One region of the Streptomyces sp. NPDC001933 genome, then DNA from elsewhere that is predicted to be linked to it. Evidence: riboswitches for the same ligand, from Rfam matches in the RefSeq annotation. Region 1 holds a riboswitch; each other region holds the start of a gene.
What was found. Region 1 has a riboswitch for cyclic di-AMP ahead of ACFYY7_RS31995 (NlpC/P60 family protein). Riboswitches for the same ligand answer to the same signal wherever they lie in the genome.

Region 1 (3,121 bases):
GGCCGACCGGGCCGCCATGCCGTACGCCTCGTCGACCCGCCGCAGCGCCTGCGGGAAGGTGATCTTCTCGCGCATCGACAGCGCGTCGACCATCGCCTCGGCGCGCTCGCCGATGCCTCGCTTGGGCACGTTGAGGATGCGGCGCAGCGGGACGGTGTCCTCCGGATTGGCGAGGACGCGCAGGTAGGCCAGGATGTCCCGGACCTCCTTGCGCTCGTAGAAGCGCACGCCGCCGACGACCTTGTAGGGCAGGCCGACGCGGATGAAGATCTCTTCGAAGACGCGGGACTGCGCGTTCGTACGGTAGAAGATCGCGACGTCACCGGCCTTGGCGTCGCCCGCGTCGGTGAGCCGGTCGATCTCGTCGGCGACGAACTGCGCCTCGTCGTGCTCGGTGTCGGCTACGTAGCCAGTGATCCGGGCGCCCGTCCCGGCGTTGGTCCAGAGGTTCTTGGGGCGGCGGCTCTCATTGCGCTCGATGACCGCGTTGGCGGCGGACAGGATCGTCTGCGTGGAGCGGTAGTTCTGCTCCAGGAGGATCGTCGTCGCGTTCGGGTAGTCCTCCTCGAACTGGAGGATGTTGCGGATGGTCGCGCCGCGGAAGGCGTAGATCGACTGGTCCGCGTCACCCACGACGCACAGCTCGGCCGGGGCGTCGCCCTCGCCCGCCGGGCCGACCAGCTCGCGTACGAGGGTGTACTGGGCGTGGTTGGTGTCCTGGTACTCGTCGACCAGGACGTGCCGGAAGCGGCGGCGGTAGTGCTCGGCGACGTCCGGGAACGCCTGGAGCAGGTGGACCGTCGTCATGATGATGTCGTCGAAGTCGAGCGCGTTGGCCTCGCGCAGCCGGGACTGGTACATCGCGTAGGCCTGGGCGAGGGTCTTCTCGAAGCCGTCCGCGGCCTGGCCGGCGAAGGTCTCCTCGTCGATCAGCTCGTTCTTCAGGTTGGAGACCTTGGCCGTGAACGACTTCGGCGGGAAGCGCTTCGGATCCAGGTCGAGATCGCGGCAGACCAGGGCCATCAGCCGCTTGGAGTCGGCGGCGTCGTAGATCGAGAACGACGACGTGAAGCCGAGCCGCTTCGACTCGCGGCGCAGGATGCGTACGCACGCGCTGTGGAAGGTCATGACCCACATCGCGTTGGCGCGCGGTCCGACGAGCTGCTCGACGCGCTCCTTCATCTCGCCGGCGGCCTTGTTGGTGAAGGTGATCGCCAGGATCTGGCCGGGGTGCACCCCGCGCTCCGCGAGGAGGTGGGCGATCCGGTGGGTCAGCACCCGGGTCTTGCCCGAGCCGGCCCCGGCGACGATGAGCAGCGGGGAGCCCGCGTGGACGACGGCGGCGCGCTGCTCGGTGTTCAGCCCGTCGAGGAGCGCCGCCGAGTCGATGACGGGGCGGTGCGCGCCGTCGCGGTAGTAGGCGTCCCTGGGCGGCGGGGGCCCGTCGAACACGCCCGAGAAGAGGTCCTCCGGCACCGCTTCGGGTGCGGAGTCCTCGGGGGGCGGCGGGGGCTCTTCCTCCGAGTGCTGGAGGCCGGCCAGGAAGCTGTCGTCAAAGAGGCTGCTCATCGCTTGTCGAGTCTAGGCCGCCGCACCGACACCCGGAGGCCGCATGACCAACCGCACACGGCACGGCGGACACGCGGCGGACACACAGCGGGACCGATCACCCACTCCACGTGAGGAATTCCGGGCCCCGGCCGTCCGTCGCGGCAAGGTCACGAAAATGTATCGGGCATATCGAACATCAACCTTCCCAGCAGCACCATGGGTTGGCTAGCGTGCTCGACCGGGCGGCCCGTACCCCCTTGAGGCGAACCACGCCGAGCGGGCGCCTCCGCCGAATCCGGGCTGCCCCCACGGGAGTTCGGAACCGGGGACCCATACGCAGTACCGGGGTGAATCGGTCCATATCCCCCACTCGGACCGTAGGGCAGCCTTCCGTTCCGCCCGAACCCGACAGCTAACCCGGTAGGCGGTCCACGGAAGGAGATGCCGGCCTTGGCATCCCATCGCAAGCCGCGCACCCGGGTGCGCACCACCGCACCGGCCATCGGTCTCACCACGGCGGCCCTGGCGTCCGTGACCCTGCTCTCCACGCAGAGCGCGGTCGCCGCGCCCGACCCGAAGCCCAGCGTCGAGGACGTCCAGAAGAAGGTCGACGACCTCTACCGGCAGGCGGGCACCGCGACCCAGCGGTACAACCAGGCGAAGGAAGCCTCCGCCGCCCAGCGCGCCAAGGTCGACGCCCTGCTGGACGACGTCGCGAAGCGCGCCGACAAGCTCAACGACGCCCGCAGGACGCTCGGCACCTACGCGGCCGCGCAGTACCGCAACGGTTCCATAGCGCCGAGCGCCACGTTCTTCCTGGCCGACGACCCGCAGTCGTACTTCGACCAGAGCCAGCTGATGGACCGGATGACCAGCCGGCAGCAGAAAGCGATCACGGATTTCCGTACGCAGCAGGCCAAGGCGGCCAAGAAGCGCGCCGAGGCGGTACGGAGCCTGGAGACGCTGACGACGACGCAGGCCACGCTGCGCACCAGCAAGCAGGACGTCCAGACGAAGCTGGGCGAGGCACGCACGCTGCTGTCGAAGCTCACCGCCGAGGAGAAGGCGCGGCTCGCGGAGATCGAGCGCAAGAAGGAGGCGGAGGCGAAGCGCAAGGCCCAGGAGCTGGCGAAGCAGCAGTCCGCCGCGAAGGCCGAGGCGGACCGCAAGGCCGAGGAGGCCGCGAAGGAGCCGGGGAGCGGCAGCGGCGCGGGAACGGGCACCGGCTCGGACAGCGGCGCCACCACCAAGGCGGAGCAGGTCCTCGCCTTCGCCAGGGCCCAGATCGGCAAGCCGTACGTCTGGGGCGCGACGGGCCCGGCGTCGTACGACTGCTCCGGGCTCACCCAGGCCGCGTGGAAGGCGGCGGGGGTCGACATCCCGCGCACCACCTGGGACCAGGTCGAGATCGGCACCCGGGTCGCCACGGCGGACCTGCGGCCGGGGGACCTCGTCTTCTTCTACGACGACATCAGCCACGTCGGCATCTACAAGGGCGACGGGATGATGATCCACGCGCCGAAGCCCGGGGCGAACGTGCGCGAGGAGTCGATCTACTACATGCCGATCT
Region 2 (3,121 bases), on a different contig from region 1:
AGGCGCCTGACGGAACGGCAGCACGGCCCGTGCTGCCGTCGTCGAGGCCGACCTCTACCTCGACCGTGGGGTTTCCGCGGGAGTCGAGGATTTCCCGGGCTACGACGACGTCGATGGACGGCACGAGGCATCTCCTTCTGGGATATGACGCTGGTTGTGCAGGGTCGCTTTGGCCTTGCGACAAGAGCCTAACCGGCCCGGCCCGATCAGTCGGCCGACCGCCCGACCCCTGGGACGAAAAAGGACCCGGGGGCACACATTACCGGACAAACTGTCAGATTTTTACCGGTCAGTAACTACAACAGTTGAACGGTCCGCCGCTCCCCCGAGCGCGAACGGCAGCACCCCGGCCGGGCGCATACGGGGGAATGCGCGCCGGGCCGGGGTGGTACTCGGGGAGGAGCGAGCCGCGACTACTTCGTCAGGTGCAGCTGCTGACCCGGGTAGATCAGGTCGGCGTCCTTGACGATGTCCTTGTTCAGCTCGAACAGCTTCTGCCAGCCGCCCTTGACCTTGTGGTCGGCGGCGATCTTGCTCAGCGAGTCGCCGGAGACGACCTTGTACTCGCCGTCGCCCTTCTTGACCTTCTCGCCGGTCGGCGTGGTGACGGTCTTCTTCGACTCGGCCTGCGGGGCGGTGGTGCGGTCCGAGCGGGAGGCGGCGGGGGCCTCGGTGCGCTCGGCCTGCTTCGGCTGGGCCTGCTGCTTCGGGGCGGCCGGGGCGCTCTGCTGCTCGGAGGCGCCGGAGCTCGCGGTCGAATTGGAGGAGGAGTTCGAGGACGAGCCGGTGTCGACGCCCGGGTCGACGCCGTCGTTGGTCAGGTTGCCGGCGCCGGCGCAGCCCCAGGCACCGGGGCCCTGCATGTCGAGGAGCTTCTCGGCGGTGGCGATCTGCTGGGCCTTGGTGGCCAGGTCGGCGCGCGGGGCGTACTGCGTACCGCCGGCGGCGGCCCAGCTGGACTGCGAGAACTGCAGACCGCCGTAGTAGCCGTTGCCGGTGTTGATGGACCAGTTGCCACCGGACTCGCACTGGGCGACGGCGTCCCAGGTGGCGACGGAGGCGGCGGAGGCGCCGGTCGCGCCCATCAGGGGCACGGCGACTGCGGCACCGGCGACACCGGCGAGCGTGGCGATGCGGACGGCCTTGGACGGGCGGCGGTGCTTGCCCTTGCTGGAAAGCAGCATGGAACTTCTCCTCACCGACGCCTACGAGGTGAGCTGTCGGGTTCGGGCCAAGTGAGTTGCCCGGTCGCACGTCCTAGCACGCGACTTCACCCCAAGCCGGTCCTGATGCGTCTTTCGACGATCGGGCCCGGCGCTTACCTGGGTCCCCCGCTCCTGCCTACGGCGCTTTACGCGTCTGTTCCCTTCGACCGACGGCAGGATTCGGCGTGACGGTCGACGGGGCCCGCGGTGCGAGCGGTTCCGACCGTAAACATACGCAACCCCCACATTCAAAGACGGACACATCGGACAATAAACCCTTACTTGCATCTGAAGAACCGTCGTTTCCGCAGGTGGGACGCGATGCGGAAGGGCCCCCGGACGCGACACGCCAGTTGACGCAAAGAGACCCATGTCTCACTTACGCATAAGCGGACATAGGTCCCTGAACTGGCCCACTTTTTGGGGCTCTTTTAGTCGATTATCAGACTTCCCTCACTTGGCCTTCACATCGAGATCGAGGCTCTGGCCAGGGAGGATGAGGTCCGGGTCGGCGCCGACGGCAGCCTTGTTGGCCTCGTAGAGCGCGGGCCAGCCGCCGGGAACCTTCTGTGCGTCAGCAATCGACCAGAGGTTGTCGCCGGCGTGGACGGTGTACGTGCCGTCGGCGGCCGGGGCGGCCGTGTCGCGCGCGTCCTTGCCGCCGCGCGATGCGTGACGGCCCGACTCGCGGCCGTCGGCGTCCGCGCCACGCCCCTTCTCGGCGGCCGGCGCGCCGCGGTGCTTGCCGCCCTTGCCGCTGGACGCGTCGGGCGAGGCGGGCGCTCCGGAGGACGGGGTGGTCGAGGCCGAGGGCTTCGGGGACGGCGAGGTCTTCCCCGACGGCTTGCCGGACCCCTCCGAGCCGTCCGCGCCGTCCGTACCGTCCGAGGCGCTCCCGGACGGCGTGGCGTCGCCCGACGGGTCCGCCGACGCGTCGTCAGCCGGCTTCCCGCTCCCGGCCGGGTCGTCGGCGGGCACCGAGCCCGGGTCCACGCCCGGCAGCGTCCCGTCCACGGCCAGACCGGAGATGACCGCGCAGCTGGGCCAGGCCCGCGGGCCCCGGTCGTCCAGCACCTTCTCGGCCACCTCTATCTGCTGCGCCCGGCTGGCGAGGTCGGCGCGCTCCGCGTACGCCTCACCGCCGTACGCCTTCCAGGTCTCCTGCGAGAACTGGAGGCCGCCGTAGTAGCCGTTCCCGAAGTCGGCGCTCCACGCGCCGCCGCTCTCGCACTCGGCCACCCGGTCCCAGGTCGTGGCGTCGGCCGCGTGGGCACCGGACGCGCCGAGCAGCGGGATGGCGATGGCCGATCCGGTCACGCCCGCGGCGACGACGATGGCGGGTGCCTGACGGGGGCGACGGTGTTTGCCGTTCGCGGAGCCCATGGGGTTGCCTTCCGGGTAGCTGACGTGTGACTGGTGAGTCGAACGGTGAACCTAGCCGGGTTCGAACGGGAGTCACAAGTCGATGCAGCGCAGATCACGTGAAAGTCACAGAGTTGACGGTGCGTCACTTTCTGCGTGGGCGGACCCCGGGGTGAACTCCACGGGAAGCGTGCGGAGTCCGCGCATGATGAGCCCGCCACGCCACCGCAAATCGGTATGTTCCACCGCAAGTCGCAGGTCCGGAAGGCGGTTCAGGAGCGTGGCGAGCGCGGTCTGTCCCTCCAGCCGGGCGAGCGGCGCACCCAGGCAGTAGTGGATGCCGTGCCCGTATCCGAGGTGCTGATTGTCACGCCGTGCGAGGTCGAGCGTGTCGGGGTCCTCGAAACGCTCCGGGTCGCGGTCGGCCGCGGCGAGCACCACGAGTACCGGGTCCCCGGCCGCGATGTCCTGTCCGCCGAGCGTCAGCGGTTCGGTGGCGAACCGCCAGGTGGCCAGTTCCACCGGGCCGTCGTACCGCAGCAGTTCCTCGATGC
Region 3 (3,121 bases), on a different contig from region 1:
GCTCGACCGTCTCGCCATCCAGGAGGGTTTCGGGCACATCCACCCGGCCCGGGTGATGGCCGCCTGGGTCACCGACAGCCCGAACGACCAGCTCAACGGCAGGGTCAGCTCGCTGCGCTTCCGTTTCGTGAGTGCGATGGCCGGTGTGCTCGGGGTCGGTGGGGACCTCACCGAGTGGAGCGAGGCGGAGCTGGCGGAGGCGCGGACCTGGGTGGACCTCTACAAGGAGATCCGGCCGGTCGTGCAGCTGGGTGAGCTGTACCGGCTGCGTGCGCCGCGCGGCTCACTGAGCGCGGTCCAGTACGTCCACGGGGACGACGCCGTGGTCCTGATGTGGCTGGAGGCGCAGCGGTACGGGGAACGGCCACCGGTCCTGCGGCTGCGCGGACTCGACCCCGCGGCGACGTACACCTGCCTGGACACGGGGGCGGTGCACCACGGTTCGGCGCTGCTGCACCAGGGGCTGCACACCGGACTCCGGGGTGATCTCGACGCCCGGGTGCTGAGGCTCCGACAGGGATGATGGGCGGCATATGTCCGTAATAGGGGTATTTGCCCGAACATGGCCTGCTTATAAGGGACATGGGGGGTGCCTCGTGAGCGGGATCATATCCGTGACGGTGTGTGGCGACGGGGGAGTCGGGTAATCCGTGCGCCGCGCGGAAAGCCAAGATCCTTAATCCACGGAGTGTGACCGGAATTCCGCGCCGATTTCCCCGGCGCGGATTCCGGTGTGGAACCCGTGGCTTGTTCTCGTCGTCCCGACTCGCTTACGGTCACCGTCAATCCGGTCGGACCGCCTAATCCTGCCGCCGTCCGGAATTCACATCCACTCATCGCGTGGCAGGAGCGGGGGAACCAGGTAAGCCGCCGACCGGAGAAATCCGGCCGGCTCGGGGTGAAGTCGCGCTCAGCGCGGCCGGGCATCTCCAGCCCGAACCCGACAGCTCACCTCGCAGGCGCCGGAGAGGAAACAGACCATGCCCATATCGGGTAAGCACCGTCGTCCGAAGGTCAGCACCATCGCCCGTGGCGTCGCCGCGGTGAGCGCCGGCGGCGCCGTCGTCGCACTGCCGCTGCTCGGTGCCACCGGTGCCCAGGCCGCCCCGGCCGCCGCGCCGCAGTCGGCCGCCGCCACGCAGGCCGCCCCGGCCGCGCAGAAGCAGGCCGCCACCACGACGTACTCCGTCGTCTCCGGCGACTACCTGTCGAAGATCGCCGCCGAGCACCAGATCAAGGGCGGCTGGCAGAAGCTGTACCAGGACAACCGCAAGGTCGTCGGCGAGGACCCCAGCCTGATCTTCCCGGGCATGAAGCTGACCCTCGGCGTCAAGGCCTCCGGCAACGCAGCGCCCACCGGCGCCGGCACCGGCTCGGCCCTCCCGTCGAAGGCGCCCTCGGTGGTCGTCGAGAGGTCCGCCCCGGCCAAGCCCTCCGCCGCCCCGGAGTCCAAGGCCCCGGCCTCCGCCCCGGCCGCCCAGAGCAACGGCTCCGGCTACGTCCACCCGGTCCCCGGTAACCACACCACCAATTACCGCGCCTCCGGCTCCAACTGGTCCAGCGGCAGCCACTCCGGGATCGACTTCCCCGTCGCCTCCGGCACCAGCGTGAAGTCCATCACCTCCGGCACCGTCGTCACCGCCGGCTGGGGTGGCGCGTACGGCAACCAGGTCGTCGTCAAGCACGCCGACGGCCACTACTCGCAGTACGGCCACCTGTCCTCCGCCTCCGTCTCGGTGGGCCAGGCCGTGAGCGCCGGTCAGCAGATCGGCCTCTCCGGCTCCACCGGCAACTCCACCGGCCCGCACCTGCACTTCGAGGTCCGCACGGGCCCGGCGTACGGCTCGGACATCGACCCGATCGCCTTCCTGGCCTCGCACGGCATCTACGTCTGAGCCGAACGGCCGGGCAGCTGAGCGACAGAGCATGACCTGAGCAACACGGAAGGGGCGGTGCGCGGCGGCGCATCGCCCCTTCTGCTTATTCCCCCTTTACCAAAAACTGACCGGGTGGTCTATCTCACCACCCGTCAACCCTTTATTACGGTCGCGTAGGTCACATTCGGCGGTGCAGGATAAGCGTTTGTGGCAGACGATTCGAGAAAAAACCAACGTGGCGTCAACAACCGACAGGGCGTCATCGGGTCGTACGCGGCGATTGGCGACAGCTTCACCGAGGGAGTCGGCGACCCCGGCCCGGACGGGACCTTCGTCGGCTGGGCGGACCGATTCGCGGTACTTCTCGCGGACCAGCTACCGGACCCCGATACGACGGGCACGGAAGGCTCCGCGCACGGCAATTTCAGGTACGCCAATCTCGCCGTACGCGGACGCCTCCTCGACCAGATCGTCGAGGAGCAGGTGCCGCGCGCCAAGGAGCTCGCACCCGACCTGGTGAGCTTCTGCGCGGGCGGCAACGACATCATCCGGCCGGGCACCGACCCCGACGACGTGGCCGAGCGCTTCGAGCGCGCGGTCGCCGAGCTGACCGGGGCGGTCGGCACGGTCATGGTCACCACCGGCTTCGACACCCGTGGCGTTCCCGTGCTGCGCCATCTGCGCGGCAAGATCGCCACCTACACCGCCCATGTGCGGGCCATCGCCGACCGCTACGACTGCCCGGTCCTGGACCTGTGGTCGCTGCGGTCCGTCCAGGACCGGCGCGCCTGGGACGACGACAGGCTCCACCTGTCGCCCGAGGGACACACCAGGGTCGCGCTGCGCGCCGCCCAGGTCCTCGGCATCGACGTACCGGCCGACCCCGACCAGGAATGGCCCCCGCAGGCACAGCGCGGCACCCTCGAAGTACGGCGCGACGACATCCACTGGGCGCGCGAGTACCTGGTTCCGTGGATCGGCCGGCGGCTGCGCGGCGAGTCCTCCGGCGACCACGTCGAAGCGAAGCGCCCGGACCTCCTGCCGCTCTAGACGGCAGTCCGGGTCCGTGGTGCCGTCGCTCGGCCGACCCGCCTGAACCTCAGGCCGGTCCGGCGAGCGACGGCAGCACAGCCGCCGGGATCCGCTCCAGCACACCGCCCGCGAAGACGTCGTACAGCGGAAGCGTCTCCAGGTGCACGTACCCGATGTGGCAGTCGCAGACCGCCAGCGGACAGGCGCGCGGA

Region 2: another riboswitch for cyclic di-AMP. It lies ahead of ACFYY7_RS19075 (transglycosylase family protein); the one in region 1 lies ahead of ACFYY7_RS31995 (NlpC/P60 family protein).
Region 3: another riboswitch for cyclic di-AMP. It lies ahead of ACFYY7_RS31565 (peptidoglycan DD-metalloendopeptidase family protein); the one in region 1 lies ahead of ACFYY7_RS31995 (NlpC/P60 family protein).

Annotation. Positions count from the first base shown of each region.
Region 1 is NZ_JBIASS010000016.1:84,674-87,794, reverse strand. It holds gene pcrA (DNA helicase PcrA) at 1-1,569, opposite strand, end outside; cyclic di-AMP (ydaO/yuaA leader) riboswitch at 1,829-1,994, shown strand; gene ACFYY7_RS31995 (NlpC/P60 family protein) at 2,002-3,121, shown strand, end outside.
Region 2 is NZ_JBIASS010000007.1:87,312-90,432, forward strand. It holds gene eno (phosphopyruvate hydratase) at 1-124, opposite strand, end outside; gene ACFYY7_RS19075 (transglycosylase family protein) at 414-1,184, opposite strand; cyclic di-AMP (ydaO/yuaA leader) riboswitch at 1,188-1,359, opposite strand; gene ACFYY7_RS19080 (transglycosylase family protein) at 1,659-2,588, opposite strand; gene ACFYY7_RS19085 (cytochrome P450) at 2,694-3,121, opposite strand, start outside.
Region 3 is NZ_JBIASS010000015.1:242,172-245,292, reverse strand. It holds gene ACFYY7_RS31570 (alpha-galactosidase) at 1-523, shown strand, start outside; cyclic di-AMP (ydaO/yuaA leader) riboswitch at 821-977, shown strand; gene ACFYY7_RS31565 (peptidoglycan DD-metalloendopeptidase family protein) at 981-1,895, shown strand; gene ACFYY7_RS31560 (SGNH/GDSL hydrolase family protein) at 2,085-2,927, shown strand; gene ACFYY7_RS31555 (STM4011 family radical SAM protein) at 2,977-3,121, opposite strand, start outside.